One region of the Streptomyces sp. DSM 118878 genome, then DNA from elsewhere that is predicted to be linked to it. Evidence: riboswitches for the same ligand, from Rfam matches in the RefSeq annotation. Region 1 holds a riboswitch; the other holds the start of a gene.
What was found. Region 1 has a riboswitch for glycine ahead of gcvT (glycine cleavage system aminomethyltransferase GcvT). Riboswitches for the same ligand answer to the same signal wherever they lie in the genome.
Positions count from the first base shown of each region.

Region 2: linked by a shared signal. The riboswitch ahead of gcvP (aminomethyl-transferring glycine dehydrogenase) and the one ahead of gcvT (glycine cleavage system aminomethyltransferase GcvT) in region 1 are both predicted to bind glycine.

Region 1 is NZ_CP193622.1:6,042,284-6,049,856, forward strand. Features, by position in the region: gene glyA (serine hydroxymethyltransferase) at 86-1,348, opposite strand; gene gcvH (glycine cleavage system protein GcvH) at 1,372-1,749, opposite strand; gene gcvT (glycine cleavage system aminomethyltransferase GcvT) at 1,850-2,974, opposite strand; glycine riboswitch at 3,010-3,122, opposite strand; glycine riboswitch at 3,123-3,242, opposite strand; gene ACRAKF_RS26970 (AAA family ATPase) at 3,414-4,094, shown strand; gene ACRAKF_RS26975 (enhanced serine sensitivity protein SseB) at 4,204-4,980, shown strand; gene ACRAKF_RS26980 (enhanced serine sensitivity protein SseB C-terminal domain-containing protein) at 5,139-5,912, shown strand; gene ACRAKF_RS26985 (ABC transporter permease) at 6,219-7,223, shown strand; gene ACRAKF_RS26990 (ABC transporter substrate-binding protein) at 7,328-7,573, shown strand, end outside.
Region 2 is NZ_CP193622.1:1,793,633-1,801,205, reverse strand. Features, by position in the region: gene ACRAKF_RS07630 (FHA domain-containing protein) at 1-724, shown strand, start outside; gene ftsR (transcriptional regulator FtsR) at 767-1,507, shown strand; gene ACRAKF_RS07620 (bifunctional nuclease family protein) at 1,605-2,078, shown strand; gene ACRAKF_RS07615 (MerR family transcriptional regulator) at 2,248-2,865, shown strand; partial or broken gene ACRAKF_RS07610 (DNA polymerase IV) at 2,913-4,438, shown strand; gene ACRAKF_RS07605 (PRC-barrel domain-containing protein) at 4,357-4,734, opposite strand; glycine riboswitch at 4,886-4,984, shown strand; gene gcvP (aminomethyl-transferring glycine dehydrogenase) at 5,184-7,573, shown strand, end outside.

The sequences.
Region 1 (7,573 bases):
GGGGCACCCTGCTCACCATCCAGTGTGCAGGGTGCCCCGACGTTTCGTACGTACGAACTAAAGCGTACAAAATAGCGGTACGAAACTACTTCAGGCCGGGGTAAAGCGGGTGCTTGTCGGCCAGAGCGGTCACGCGGGCCTTGAGGGAGTCGGCGTCGAAGTCCGGCTTGAGGGCCTCGGCGATGATGTCGGCGACCTCGCGGAAGTCGTCGTCCTGGAAGCCGCGGGTGGCGAGCGCGGGCGTACCGATCCGCAGGCCCGAGGTGACCATCGGGGGGCGCGGGTCGTTCGGGACCGCGTTGCGGTTGACCGTGATGCCGACCTCGTGGAGGCGGTCCTCGGCCTGCTGGCCGTCGAGCTCGGAGTGGCGCAGGTCCACCAGGACCAGGTGCACGTCCGTGCCGCCGGACAGGACGGAGACGCCGTGCTCGGTGACGTCCGGCCGCACCAGGCGCTCGGCCAGGGCGCGGGCGCCGTCCAGGGTGCGCTGCTGGCGCTCCTTGAACTCCTCGGAGGCCGCGATCTTGAAGGAGACGGCCTTGGCCGCGATCACGTGCTCCAGGGGGCCGCCCTGGAAGCCGGGGAAGACCGCGGAGTTCAGCTTCTTCGCGAACTCCTTGCTGCGGGCCAGGATGACGCCGCCGCGCGGGCCGCCCAGCGTCTTGTGCGTGGTGGAGGTGACCACGTCCGCGTAGGGCACCGGGTTCGGGTGCAGACCGGCGGCGACGAGACCGGCGAAGTGCGCCATGTCGACCCACAGGTACGCGCCGACCTCGTCGGCGATCCGGCGGAACTCGGCGAAGTCCAGCTGACGCGGGTAGGCGGACCAGCCCGCGATGATCACCTTGGGGCTGTTCTCCTTGGCCAGGCGCTCGACCTCGGCCATGTCGACCAGGCCGGCCTCGTCGACGTGGTACGGGACCACGTTGAACTGCTTGCCGGAGAAGTTCAGGCGCATGCCGTGGGTGAGGTGGCCGCCGTGCGCCAGGTCCAGGCCGAGGATCGTGTCGCCGGGCTTGGCGATGGCGAAGAGGGCGGCCTGGTTCGCGGAGGCGCCGGAGTGCGGCTGGACGTTGGCGTACTCGGCGCCGAACAGGTCCTTGATCCGGTCGATCGCGATCTGCTCGGCGACGTCGACGTGCTCGCAGCCGCCGTAGTAGCGGCGGCCCGGGTAGCCCTCGGCGTACTTGTTCGTGAGGACGGTGCCCTGGGCCTCCATGACGGCGACCGGAGCGAAGTTCTCCGAGGCGATCATTTCCAGGGTCGACTGCTGGCGGTGGAGCTCGGCGTCGACGGCGGCGGCGACGTCCGGGTCCAGCTCGTGGAGAGGGGTGTTCAGAAGCGACATCACACGGTCCCTATCGGTAATGGTCAGCCGGCGGCGAAGGCGGTGTACTCATCGGCGGAGAGCAGATCGTCCGGCTCGTCCGTGATGCGCACCTTGAACAGCCATCCGCCCTCGAAGGGAGCGGAATTGACCAGCGAGGGGTCGTCGACGACGTCCTGGTTGGCGGCGACGACCTCGCCGTTGACCGGGGAGTAGAGGTCGCTGACCGACTTGGTCGACTCCAGCTCGCCGCAGGTCTCGCCCGCGGTCACCGTGTCACCGACCTCCGGAAGCTGCACGAAGACGACGTCACCGAGCGCGTTGGCCGCGTGCTCCGTGATGCCGATGGTCGACACGCCCTCCTCGGCGGCCGACAGCCACTCGTGCTCCTTGCTGTAACGCAGCTGCTGGGGGTTGCTCATGTCCTGAATTCTCCTGTACGCGGATGGGTGCTGCGGAACGGGGACGGTGTGCGTGGGGTCACTCACGGCGCTACGGTGCCGTGGCCCCGCGCACCGAGTGTCACTTCTGGCGCTTGTAGAACGGCAGAGCCACGACCTCGTACGGCTCGTGGGTGCCGCGGATGTCCACGCCCACGCCCCGCGTCCCGGGGGCGGCGTGCCCGGCGTCGACGTACGCCATGGCGATCGGCTTGCCCAGCGTCGGCGACGGGGCGCCGGAGGTGACCTCGCCGATGACCTTGCCGTCGGCGACCACGGGGAAGCCCGCGCGCGGCACCCGGCGGCCCTCGGCGACCAGACCGACCAGCTTGCGCGGCGGGGCGGTCTCGGCGCGCTCGGCGGCGGCCGCGAGGGCGGCGCGGCCCAGGAAGTTCTCCGACTGCGAGGTCTTCTCGAACTTCACGACCCGGCCGAGACCGGCGTCGAACGGCGTGAGCCCGGCGGTCAGCTCGTGCCCGTACAGCGGCATGCCCGCTTCGAGGCGCAGGGTGTCGCGGCAGGAGAGGCCGGCCGGGACCATGCCGACCGGCGTGCCCGCCTCCATCAGCGCGCCCCACAGCTTCTCCGCGTCACCGGGGGCGACGAAGAGCTCGAAGCCGTCCTCGCCGGTGTAACCCGTACGGGCGATCAGCGCGGGGACGCCCGCGACGGTGCCGGGCAGGCCCGCGTAGTACTTCAGGCCGTCGAGGTCGGCGTCGGTCAGGGACTTCAGGATGCCGGGGGACTCGGGGCCCTGGACGGCGAGCAGCGCGTACGCGTCGTGGTCGTCGCGGACCTCGGCGTCGAATCCGGCCGCCCGGCCGGTCAGCTCGGCCAGGACGGTCCCCGCGTTGGAGGCGTTGGCGACGACCATGTACTCGGTCTCGCCGAGGCGGTAGACGATCAGGTCGTCCAGGATGCCGCCGTCCTCGGCGACGATCATCGTGTAGCGGGCGCGGCCGAGACCGACGGAGCCGATGTTGCCGACCAGCGCGAAGTTCAGGAAGTCGACGGCCTCGGGTCCCGTGACCGTGATCTCGCCCATGTGGGAGAGGTCGAAGAGGCCGGCCTTGGTGCGTACGGCGTTGTGCTCGTCGCGCTCGCTGGCGTACCGCAGCGGCATGTCCCAGCCCGCGAAGTCGGTCATGGTCGCGCCGAGCGCGCGATGCACGGCGTCGAGGGCGGTGAGGCGGGGGGCAGTGCTCATGAAGGGAACTCCCAGGGCATGACGGGCGAGGTCGATCCTCCCCATCTGTCATCGGAACCTGAGAGGTTCGCCGCGAGCGTCCCGGCTTCGGGACGTCCGGCTTGCACCTTGGGTGGGACCGTGGAAACGGTCCGCTTTTCAGATGTGCCTCGCCCGCGCGGTACGGGGCCTGAGAGATTCAAGGGAGGGACTTGCTCCTTCGGCGCCCCAGAACGTCATACGCACAACGTCGTACGACGGCTGCTGGGAACTCTCCCGCGCGGATTCAAACGGCCGGTATGGAGTTGCGGGCACATCATTGCACGCGACTCCCGGGAGGGGGACCCGTGGCCCTGGACGCCCCCTTTTGGGGCACCTCGGACCTGGGCACCCTTGTGCCGCATTACCTTCTCTTTACACTTGCCGGGGAAAGCAGTACGTGACAGCTACGGGGAGGCCGATCACGGTGCGCAGCAGGACCAGTGGCTATGCCACGACCACGGGGGTGGCGCTGCCGGGGCAGGCCGCCGCCCCGCCCCGGGAGAGCTGCGTACCGCTGCTTCCGGTGGCCGTCGTCCGGGACCTGCGGCAGCGGGCGGGACACAGCCCGCACCGCCTCACCTTCGACGAGGGCGACCTGGTCGTCGTCTCCGGGCTGCCCGGTGGCGGAAAGTCGACGCTGATGCGGCAGGCCGTCACGGGTCCGCGTGTCGACTCCCAGGACACCCGCGACCGCTGGGCGGCGCGCATGCCGCGTCACCTCCCGTACGCGGTGTACCGCCCCCTCGTCCGCCTCGCGCACTACGCGGGACTGCGCCGCACCCTGCGCTCGGGGGTGAGCGTCGTCGTGCACGACTGCGGCACCCAGACCTGGGTGCGCCGCTGGCTGGCCCGCGAGGCGGCGCGGCGCGGCAGGACGCTGCACCTGCTCCTCCTCGACGTGCCCGCGGACACCGCGCTGGAGGGCCAGCGCGAGCGGGGGCGCGGCGTCTCGCGGTACGCGTTCGCGCGGCACCGCAGGACGATCGGCCGCCTGGTCGGCGACGCCGAGCGGGGCGAGCTGCCGCGCGGCTGCGGCTCCGCGGTGCTCATGGACCGCGCGGCGGCGCGGGTGCTGCGGGGGATCGCCTTCGACCGCTGAGAGCTTGTGTCATAGCCCGGCCACGACACAGGCTCCGAGGACCACGGCGGCGCCCGGCGGCGTTAGGGTCGAGCCGCAGGCAGAGCGGTCGCGAGCAGGGGTTGGACTGATGGATTTTCCGGGGCAGGCACAGGCACACCCGTACGTCGGATGGCCGGGCAACGAACTGGAGGAGGTCCTCGCGGCCTCCCTCGGCGCCCCGGCGTCGGCCGGTGGCCGCATCATCGAGGTGCTCGGCCGCAGCCAGGTGTGGATCCCGCTGCCGAACGGCGGCGGCCCCGACAGCGGCACCCTCGACCTGCCGACCCTGGAGATCGAGGGCCAGGCGTACGTCCCCGTCTTCACCTCCGAGCAGCAGTTCCGCCAGGCCCTGGGCGACGCGGTCGACCGCATGGGGTGCACGGTGGCGCCCGCGGTGGAGTTCGCCCGCGGCCTGCCGCCGCAGCTCGGCATCGCGCTGAACCCGGACGGCACCGTCGGCGCCCCCCTGCCGCCCCCGGCCGTGGCCGAGCTCTGCCGGACGGGGCGCACCCCGCTGGACGGGCCCACCACCGGCGGCCGGGTCCGTCTGTACGAGCCGGACTGGCAGCAGGACCCGGTGGACTTCCTGGCCGCCGCCGCGCGGGAGTTCGAGGCGACGGGGGTCGTGCTCACCGCCCGCCGCTGCCTGGCGGCCATCGAGACCGACGAGCCCACCCTCTTCGTCGGCGTCGAGCTGACCACCTTTGAGGGCAACGCCCGCGAACTGCCGATGGAGGCCCTCGGCCGCGCCCTCGGGCAGGTCCCGGTGGCCTGGCCGGTGAACCTCGTCCTGCTCGACGTGGCGCAGGACCCGGTGGGCGACTGGCTGCGCGCCAAGGTGCGGCCCTTCCACCTCCAGGGCTGAACGCATATCAGTACGCGCCGGGCCCGTGGCCGCGTACGTCAAGTCCGCGCAGGGATCGACGCTTAAGCTGGTTGCATGACCCCGCCGGGGCACATGGCACACCGGCGTCTTCGGGGTCGATCGGGTCCACCAGGTTCATCGTGAAGGGGCGGTTACGGGTGAGTGCGTCGGGCACGGCCGCGACAGGGCAGGTCGAGCAGATGCTGCGCCAGGTGACGCCGGGGCGTTACGACGCGTACGAGGCACTGCTGCGCGCGCTCGCCGCCGACGAGGTGTGGATGCTGCTCTGGCACGGCCAGGCGGGATCGCCCGACGCCCAGTACGGGAACATGGAGGTCGAGGGCCTCGGCTACGCGCCCTGTGTGACCTCCGCCCAGGAGCTGTCCGCCAGTGGCTGGAACCGTGGCCATGAGGTGGTGCGCGGCATCGACGTCGCCCGCACCCTCTACCCCGACCTCTACGGCCTCTGGCTCAACCCGCACGCGCCCGGCGGCGGCGTCGGCATCCCGTGGCTGGATCTGCGCCGCATCGCCTGCGGCCTGGACCTCCTGCCCGCAGGACCGCTCAGGCTGACCGAGCCGGCCATCGAGATCCCTCAGTTCTACGCCCTGCTCGCGCAGAACGCGCACCGCACGTCCGCCGTGCGCTCGCTGCGCCGCGCTTGGGTGCAGCCCGCCCTCGGGGCGCCGTATCTGGCCATCGGCCTCGACGTGTACGACACGTCGCCGCCGTCGATCGACGCGGTGCGCGCGATGATGCAGCAGTCCATCGCCGCCGTCCCCGACGGGCTCCCCGTGTCGACCGTCGCGATGTCCGACGATTACGACCCGGTGGCGATGTGGCTACGAGCCAGCACCAGGCCGTTCTACGACCGCGAGGCCCAGGCCGCGCCGGCGCCCGCGGGCGGTTACGGCTACCCGGCGCAGTACTGACCGTTACTGAACAGCGCGAACGGAGACGATGTCCGTTCTGGTGTGACAGGGGCCCTATGGTCTCCCGTGGCGCTTTGTGACCCAACTGCCCCGTGTTCGCACCCCGTTCACACGCGTCCGCATAACGGAACACCTCGAACAGCATCACGGTTGCGCATCCATTCACCTTCAAGACTGGTAACAGATCGCGACGTGGATGAAGACTCCCGCTCCAGGGGCCTTCGCCCCTGTGTACGACGGACGATCACGTCGCTACAGCGGCAAGTGCGGGCCGGTCACCACCGGTTGAGAGGGGTCCCTGCCACGATGACGGCACCATTGCATGACACACCTGCGGACGCGGACCCGACTGAGGACGTCGCTCCCGCAGCTGGTGCAGGGGTGAAGAAGGTCGAGGGTCGGTCCCTCAAGCAGATCGCCTGGAACCGCCTGAAGCGGGACAAGGTCGCCCTCGCGGGCGGCATCACCGTGGTTCTCCTGGTCCTGGTCGCTGTTTTCGCGCCCCTGATCGTGAGCCTGCTCGGCCACCCGCCCAACGACTTCCACCAGGACGAGCTCGATGAGCTGACCAACCTGCCCAAGGGCGCGCTCGGCGGTGTGAGCGGCGACTTCCTCTTCGGGGTCGAGCCCAACAAGGGCCGCGACGTCTTCAGCCGCATCGTCTACGGCGCCCGGATCTCGCTCCTCGTGGCGTTCCTCGCGGCCATCGTCGCCGTGGTGCTCGGCACCCTCTTCGGGATCATCGCCGGCTACTTCGGCGGCTGGGTCGACGCCCTGATCAGCCGCGTGATGGACGTGCTGCTCTCGTTCCCGCAGCTGCTCTTCATCATCTCCCTGGTCTCCGTGCTCCCCGACGACCTGCTGGGCCTGACCGGCACCAGCGTCCGCGTCGCGATCCTCGTCCTGGTCATCGGCTTCTTCGGCTGGCCGTACGTCGGACGCATCGTCAGGGGCCAGACCCTTTCGCTGCGTGAGCGCGAGTACGTCGAGGCGGCCCGCAGCCTCGGCGGCGGCAAGCGCCACATCCTGTTCCGCGAGCTGCTGCCCAATCTGGTCGCGCCGATCACCGTCTACGCGACGCTGATGATCCCGACCAACATCCTCACGGAGGCGGCCCTGAGCTTCCTCGGCGCCGGTGTGAAGCCGCCGACGGCCTCCTGGGGCGGCATGCTGCGCGACGCGCTCGAAACCTACGAGCACGACCCGATGTTCATGGTCTTCCCCGGTGTGACGATCTTCATCACCGTCCTGGCCTTCAACCTCTTCGGCGACGGGCTGCGTGACGCGCTCGACCCGAAGGGGACGCGCTAGAAGTCCTCGACCGACTTGCCCCTGCCGCATGTCAGGTGGCTCTACCCCCATGGTTCTCCGGCAGCAGACGGCCAGGGACCGCGAATCTCGGAGGTTACGAGAAAATGCCCACAGTTTCCTCGAAACGTCGGCTCACCGCTGGTGCGGCCCTCGTGGTCGCGGCGCTGGTGACCACCACGGCGTGCGGCGGCGGTGACGGTGACGGAGACGACTCGAAGGGTGCCGGCTACAACGCCGCGCTGAACAAGGTCGCCAATCCCTCGAAGAAGACGGGGGGCACGCTGAAGATGGTCGGCAAGCAGGACCTCGACTCGGCCGACCCCCAGCGTGCCTACTACGGCATGTCGTGG
Region 2 (7,573 bases), 4.2 Mb from region 1:
CGATCAGGTCTCTGGTCCAGGCGGAGACATTTCGGGCGGACAGGGCGCGTCGTCTGTTGACCCTGCCGGTCCCGGCCGCATAGGTTTCGGAGAACCGTCAACCTCAAGTGCGGGTGGAGGGTTTACCCCCGGCCCGTACGCGTCGAATGCTCCTTCGGGGCAGCCGCGGCAGGAGGATCCGTCCATGGCCCTGGTGTGTACGAGGTGCGGCAACCGCAATGCCGAGGCGAGCCGGTTCTGTTCCAACTGCGGTGCGCCGCTGCGGGCCGGGGCCACGCCGGAGCGTGCGTCCGAGACGACGTCCACGATCTCCATCTCGGGCCTCGAGGCCTACGACGCGGAGGCGACGGGTACGACTCCGTCTCCCGCGCTCTCCCCGGAGGCGCAGGCCGCTGTCGACGCGTTGCCGCTGGGCTCGGCGCTCCTCGTCGTGCGCCGCGGGCCGAACTCGGGCAGCCGTTTCCTGCTCGACGGAGAGCTGACCACGGCGGGTCGTCACCCGCAGAGCGACATCTTCCTGGACGACGTGACGGTGTCGCGGCGCCATGTGGAGTTCCGTCGTCTCCAGGATGGTTCCTTCACCGTCGCCGACGTGGGCAGCCTCAACGGCACGTATGTCAACCGGGAGCGCATCGACTCGGTCGCGCTGTCGAACGGCGACGAGGTGCAGATCGGCAAGTACCGGCTGGTGTTCTACGCGAGTCAGCGGAGCGTCGGCATCTGATCAGCCCCCGGACCGGGTCCGGGGATCCCCCATGGAAGGTCCATGCTGCAAACACCGAGGGGCGGTGCCGACACCGGCACCGCCGCGGACCATCGGCTGATGAGCATCGGTGCCGTGCTGAACACGCTGCGTGACGAGTTCCCCGAGGTCACGATCTCCAAGATCCGCTTCCTGGAGTCCGAGGGGCTCATCGAGCCGCAGCGCACCCCTTCCGGCTACCGGAAGTTCAGCCCGGAGGATGTCGAGCGTCTCGGCCACGTCCTGCGGATACAGCGGGACCACTATCTGCCGCTCAAGGTCATCCGTGAGTATCTCGACGCGCTGGAGCGCGGCGAGCGGGCTCCTCTGCCGTCCCTGGGGCGTCAGCGGGGCCCGGGTGACGCCGAGAGCCAGGAAGAGCTCGAAGGCCCCACGGCGGCCCGGGTGGGCCGTGACGAACTGCTCGCCCTCGCCGAGATCGACGAGAAGCAGCTCGAGGAGTGGGAGACGTACGGACTGGTCGCGCAACTGCCGGACGGCGGATACGAGGCGGAGGCGGTCACGGTGGCCTCGCTCGTCGTCGAGCTCGGGAGGTTCGGTATCGAGCCACGGCATCTGCGCGCCATGAAGTCCGCCGCCGAGCGGGAGGCCGGCCTCGTCGACCAGGTCGTCGCACCGCTGCGGCGCCACCGCAACCCGCAGACCAGGGCACATGCCGAGGCCCGCACCAAGGAGCTCGCGGGCCTGACGGGAAAGCTGCACTCGGCCCTCGTGCAGACCGCCCTCGGGATCAGACTTCCGTGACCGGCCGGGCGTCCTCGGACGCCCGGATGGCCGCCCGCGCCGTACTCGGCGGGTGCCCGACTACCCAAACCTGCCGACCACGTCCTAGGGTTGCTGTGTGAACGAGCTCGACGTCGTAGGTGTCCGGGTCGAAATGCCCTCCAACCAGCCGATCGTGCTCCTGCGTGAAGTGGGAGGCGACCGGTACCTTCCCATCTGGATCGGACCAGGTGAGGCGACCGCCATCGCCTTCGCACAGCAGGGCATGGCACCCGCACGGCCGCTGACCCACGACCTTTTCAAGGACGTGCTGGAAGCGGTGGGCCAGGAGCTCTCCGAAGTGCGCATCACCGACCTGCGAGAAGGGGTCTTCTACGCCGAGCTGGTCTTCGCCAGTGGCGTGGAGGTGAGCGCGAGGCCGTCCGACGCCATAGCGCTGGCGCTGCGCACCGGTACGCCGATCTACGGCAGCGACGGGGTCCTCGACGACGCCGGAATCGCGATCCCGGACGAGCAGGAGGACGAGGTGGAGAAGTTCCGCGAGTTCCTCGACCAGATCTCCCCCGAGGACTTCGGCACCAACAGCCAGTGAGCCGCTTCCGGCGGCCGGCTCCGGGCCATTCGGCCAGCCTTTCCCCGCGGAGGGGTACGCGAAACCACTCTCAGGGTGATTATCACTCGGCGTGGCGAGTGTGGCGATCGTTGACGAGCCCCTGGTGACTGCCTACCGTCGAGAAGGCAGGTCAAGGACGGAGGTCGGCGTGAGAAGCAGCGGCGACGGTACGGCGGTGGGTGGCCCGTACCCGTTTCACGGCAGCGCGGCCGATCACTCTCCGAAACGACCGATGGCGGTCCAGGGGAGCGGGGAAGCCACGTCGGAGAATTCCGAGCAGATCGGGTATCGGGGGCCGACGGCCTGCGCGGCCGCGGGCATCACGTACCGCCAGTTGGACTACTGGGCCCGGACGGGCCTGGTCGAGCCCAGTGTGCGGGCTGCGGGCGGCTCCGGGATCCAGCGGCTCTACAGCTTCCGGGACGTCGTCGTCCTGAAGATCGTCAAGCGGCTGCTCGACACCGGGGTGTCCCTGCAGAACATCCGGACGACGGTGCAGCACCTGCGGCAGGGCGGATACCGCGATCTGGAGCGGATGACGCTGATGAGTGACGGCGCCACGGTCTATGAATGCACGTCGCCCGGTGAGGTCCACGAGCTGCTCCAGGGCGGGCAGGGCGTCTTCGGGATCGCCGTGGGCGTGGTGTGGCGCGACGTCGAGGCCGCACTGTCCCAGCTGCACGGAGAGCGCGTGGACACCGGCGAGACACTCATCGGCCACAACCCCGCCGACGAGCTCGCCAGGCGGCGCAACAAGGCCGTCTGAGGCGGGCGGACGGGGCGTTGTCAGTGGCGTAGGGCAGCATCGACGTCGTGAGAAGCGCGCCGACGATCCTGCATCTGGACATGGATGCCTTCTACGCGTCCGCGGAACAGGCCGCGAAGCCCAGTCTGCGCGGAAAGGCCGTGGTGGTGGGCGGTCTCGGTCCGCGAGGCGTGGTGGCCACGGCGTCCTACGAGGCGCGGCTCTTCGGTGTGCACTCCGCGATGCCCATGGGCCAGGCGCGCAGACTCGCGCCGAACGCGGCCTATCTCGTGCCCCGCTTCGGTCTCTACCGCGAGATCAGCGAGCAGGTGATGGGGCTGCTGCGGGAGCTGTCGCCCCTGGTGGAGCCGCTCAGCCTGGACGAGGCCTTCGTGGACCTGGAGGCGGGCGGCGTCGCGGACGACGCGGTGTCGGCGAGGGCCGTGGGGGAGCGGCTGCGGGCGGACATCAAGGCGGTCACCGGGCTGACGGGGTCGGTGGGGCTCGCCGTCTGCAAGATGCTGGCGAAGATCGCCTCGGAGGAGGCCAAGCCGGACGGGCTCGTGCTGATCGCGCCGGGCACGGAGCGGGCGCTGCTCGCGCCGATGTCGGTGCGGACGCTGCCCGGGGTGGGGCCTGCCACGGGTGACCATCTGCGGCGGGCCGGGATCACCACGGTCGAGGAGATCGCGGAGGCCGGGGAGGACGAGCTCGTCCGGCTGCTCGGGAAGGCGCACGGGGTCTCGCTGTACGCGATGGCGCTGGCGCACGACGAGCGGCCCGTGGTGGCCGAGCGGGACACCAAGTCGGTGAGCGTCGAGGACACGTACGACGTGGACATCCACGACCGGGTGCGGGTCAGGACGGAGGTCGCGCGGCTCGCCGACCGGTGCGTGCAGCGGCTGCGGGCCGCGGGGCACTCCGGAAGGACCATCGTGCTGAAGGTGCGGCGCTTCGACTTCTCGACCCTGACGCGGTCCGAGACGCTGCGCGGGCCCACGGACGACCCCGCGGTGGTCAGGGAGGCCGCGGCGCGGCTCCTGGAGTCCGTGGACACCACGGGAGGCGTGCGGCTGCTCGGCGTGGGCGTCACGGGGCTCGCCGACTACACACAGGAGGACCTCTTCGCACAGGCCGCGGAGGCCGCGCAGGCCGCAGAGGCTGTCGCGGAGCCCGCGGACGAGGTGCCGGAGCCGGTGCGGGGCGAGGCCGTCCTCGGCCCGGAGACGGAGCCCGCCGAGGCGCCTGAGCCGCCGGTGGAGCGCCGCTGGGCGGCCGGTCACGATGTGCGGCACGCCGAGTACGGACACGGCTGGGTGCAGGGCAGCGGCCTCGGCCGGGTGACGGTGCGCTTCGAGACGCCGCAGTCGGAGCCGGGCCGCGTGCGCACGTTCAGGACGGACGACCCGAAACTGGAGCCGGCGGAGCCGCTGCCGCTGGTGGACGGGGGGCCGCCGCTGGACCGGGGGTGACGGCCGAAGGCCGGCCGGCGGACTCGTCGCGAGGGGCGGGTCAGGCCGGGTCCTGGTCTGCCACGTGGCCGAAATCGAGGTCCGCAGGGGGAGCGAGCGGAGCTGTCGTGTCCAGACCGTAGTGGTGGTAGAGCTGGACCTCCTGCGCCGGGGAGAGGTGGCGGCCGACGCCGAAGTCGGGGGCGTCCTTGATCAGGGCGCGGTCGAAGGGGATGCGGAGGGTGCCGTCGCCGACGAGTTCGCTCGGCTCCAGCGGGACGAAGGCGTCGCGGCTGAACAGGCCCGTGCGTATCGCCGCCCACTCCGGGGCGCCGGTGGCGTCGTCGAGGTAGATCTCGTCGATCGTGCCGATTTTCGCCCCGTTCCGGTCGAACGCCTTGCGGCCGATCAGGTTGCGCGGATCGATGTCGGTTCGCACGGGCCCTCCAGCTGGTCGCGGGGTGACGGACACCGGGATATGGGGACAACTCATCATTGTTCGTTCGTACTCACTACGAAAGAGCACTTCGAGGCAGGCGGCCACTCGAGGGATCGGCCATGGTCCTCGCTGGTAGGCTGGCGACGGCTGCTGATCCCGTGCGGGAGAGCTCTCCGGACCGCGGGTCCGGAGGCGCCGAAGGAGCAAATCCTCCCCGGAATCTCTCAGGCACCCGTACCGCACGGACGAGGTCACTCTGGAAAGCAGGGCGGGCGTCGGGCGGGCACGCCCGGAATCCTCCCTCACCGACGGTGAAAGCCGGTCGGCGTCCTCGCAGGTCGAGGGTGTCGCCGGTGAAGCTCTCAGGTTGAGATGACAGAGGGGGAGGCCGTCCGGGTACCCGCGCCGAGGTACCCCTCGTAGGTCGTGCAGACCAGGAGGCCTCCGCAATGACTGCCACCCATATCCCGCTCGCCGCACTGGAGCAGGGCATCCCCTTCGAGCAGCGGCACATAGGGCCCGACGCCGCGGCCCAGGCCAAGATGCTCGCCCAGGTCGGGTACGGCTCGCTGGACGACCTCACGGCCGCCGCGGTGCCGGATGTGATCAAGAACGCCGAGGCGCTCGACCTGCCCGGCGCCCGCAGCGAGGCCGAGGTCCTCGCCGAACTGCGTTCGCTCGCCGACCGCAACCAGGTCCTGGACTCCATGATCGGCCTCGGGTACTACGGGACGTTCACGCCGCCGGTGATCCTGCGGAACGTGATGGAGAACCCCGCCTGGTACACCGCCTACACGCCGTACCAGCCCGAGATCTCGCAGGGGCGCCTGGAGGCGCTGCTGAACTTCCAGACCATGGTCGCCGAGCTGACCGGTCTGCCCACCTCCGGCGCCTCCCTGCTCGACGAGGGCACCGCCGCCGCCGAGGCCATGGCCCTCTCGCGGCGCATGGGCAAGGTCAAGAACGGCGTGTACGTGGTCGACGCGGACGCGCTGCCGCAGACCATCGCCGTCATCGAGACGCGCGCCGAGCCGGCCGGCGTCGAGATCGTCGTCGCCGACCTGAGCGACGGCATCCCGGCCGAGGTCGCCGAGCGCGGCATCGTCGGTCTGCTGGTGCAGTACCCGGGCGCCTCCGGTGCCGTCCGCGACATCAAGCCGCTGATCGACCGGGCGCACGAGCTCGGCGCGGTCGTCACCGTCGCCGCCGACCTGCTCGCCCTGACGCTGCTCACCTCGCCCGGCGAGCTGGGCGCCGACATCGCCGTCGGCACGACCCAGCGCTTCGGCGTCCCCATGGGGTTCGGCGGGCCGCACGCCGGTTACATGGCGGTGCGCGAGAACTTCGCGCGCAGCCTGCCGGGGCGTCTGGTGGGCGTCTCGGTCGACGCCGACGGCAACAAGGCCTACCGGCTCGCGCTCCAGACCCGTGAGCAGCACATCCGCCGCGAGAAGGCCACCAGCAACATCTGTACCGCCCAGGTGCTGCTCGCCGTCATGGCCGGGATGTACGCCGTGTACCACGGGCCCGAGGGCCTGAAGTCCATCGCGCGCCGCACCCACCGGTATGCCACGCTGCTCGCCGCCGGGCTCACCGGCGGCGGTTACGAGGTCGTCCACGGCGCCTACTTCGACACGATCACGGTGCGGGCGCCCGGCAAGGCCGCGGAACTGGTCGCCGCCGTCCGCGAGGCCGGCGCCAACATCCACCTCGTCGACGCCGACCACGTCTCCCTGTCCTGCGACGAGACGACCACGCGCCGGCAGCTCAGCGCGGTGTGGGGCGCCTTCGGCGTCGACGCCGACGTGGACGCGCTCGACGCCACCGCCGCCGACACGCTGCCCGAGGGCCTGCTGCGCACCGATGACTACCTCGCGCACCCGGTCTTCCACCAGTACCGCTCCGAGACCTCGATGCTGCGCTACCTGCGCAGGCTCGCCGACCGCGACTACGCGCTCGACCGGGGCATGATCCCGCTGGGCTCCTGCACCATGAAGCTCAACGCGACCACCGAGATGGAGCCGGTCACCTGGCCCGAGTTCGGGCAGCTGCACCCCTTCGCGCCCGCCGAGCAGGCGCAGGGCTATCTCACCCTCATCCGTGAGCTGGAGGAGCGGCTCGCCGAGGTCACCGGGTACGACAAGGTCTCCCTCCAGCCCAACGCCGGATCGCAGGGCGAGCTGGCCGGACTGCTCGCCGTACGCGGGTACCACCGGGCCAACGGCGACGAGCAGCGCACCGTCTGCCTCATCCCCTCCTCCGCGCACGGGACGAACGCGGCGAGCGCCGTCATGGCGGGCATGAAGGTCGTGGTCGTCAAGACCGCCGACGACGGCGAGGTCGACGTCGAGGACCTGCGGGCCAAGATCGAGAAGCACCGCGACGAGCTGGCCGTGCTGATGATCACCTACCCCTCGACGCACGGCGTCTTCGAGGAGCACGTCGCCGACATCTGCGCGGAGGTGCACGAGGCCGGCGGCCAGGTGTACGTGGACGGGGCCAACCTCAACGCGCTGGTGGGTCTCGCCAAGCCGGGCCACTTCGGCGGCGACGTCTCGCACCTGAACCTGCACAAGACCTTCTGCATCCCGCACGGCGGCGGCGGCCCCGGCGTCGGCCCGGTCGGCGTCCGCGAGCACCTCGCGCCCTACCTCCCGAACCACCCGCTGCAGCCCGCCGCCGGTCCCGAGACCGGCGTGGGACCGATCTCCGCGGCGCCGTGGGGTTCCGCCGGAATCCTGCCGATCTCCTGGTCGTACGTGCGCCTCATGGGCGGCGAGGGCCTCAAGCGCGCCTCCCAGGTCGCGGTGCTCTCCGCCAACTACATCGCCAAGCGCCT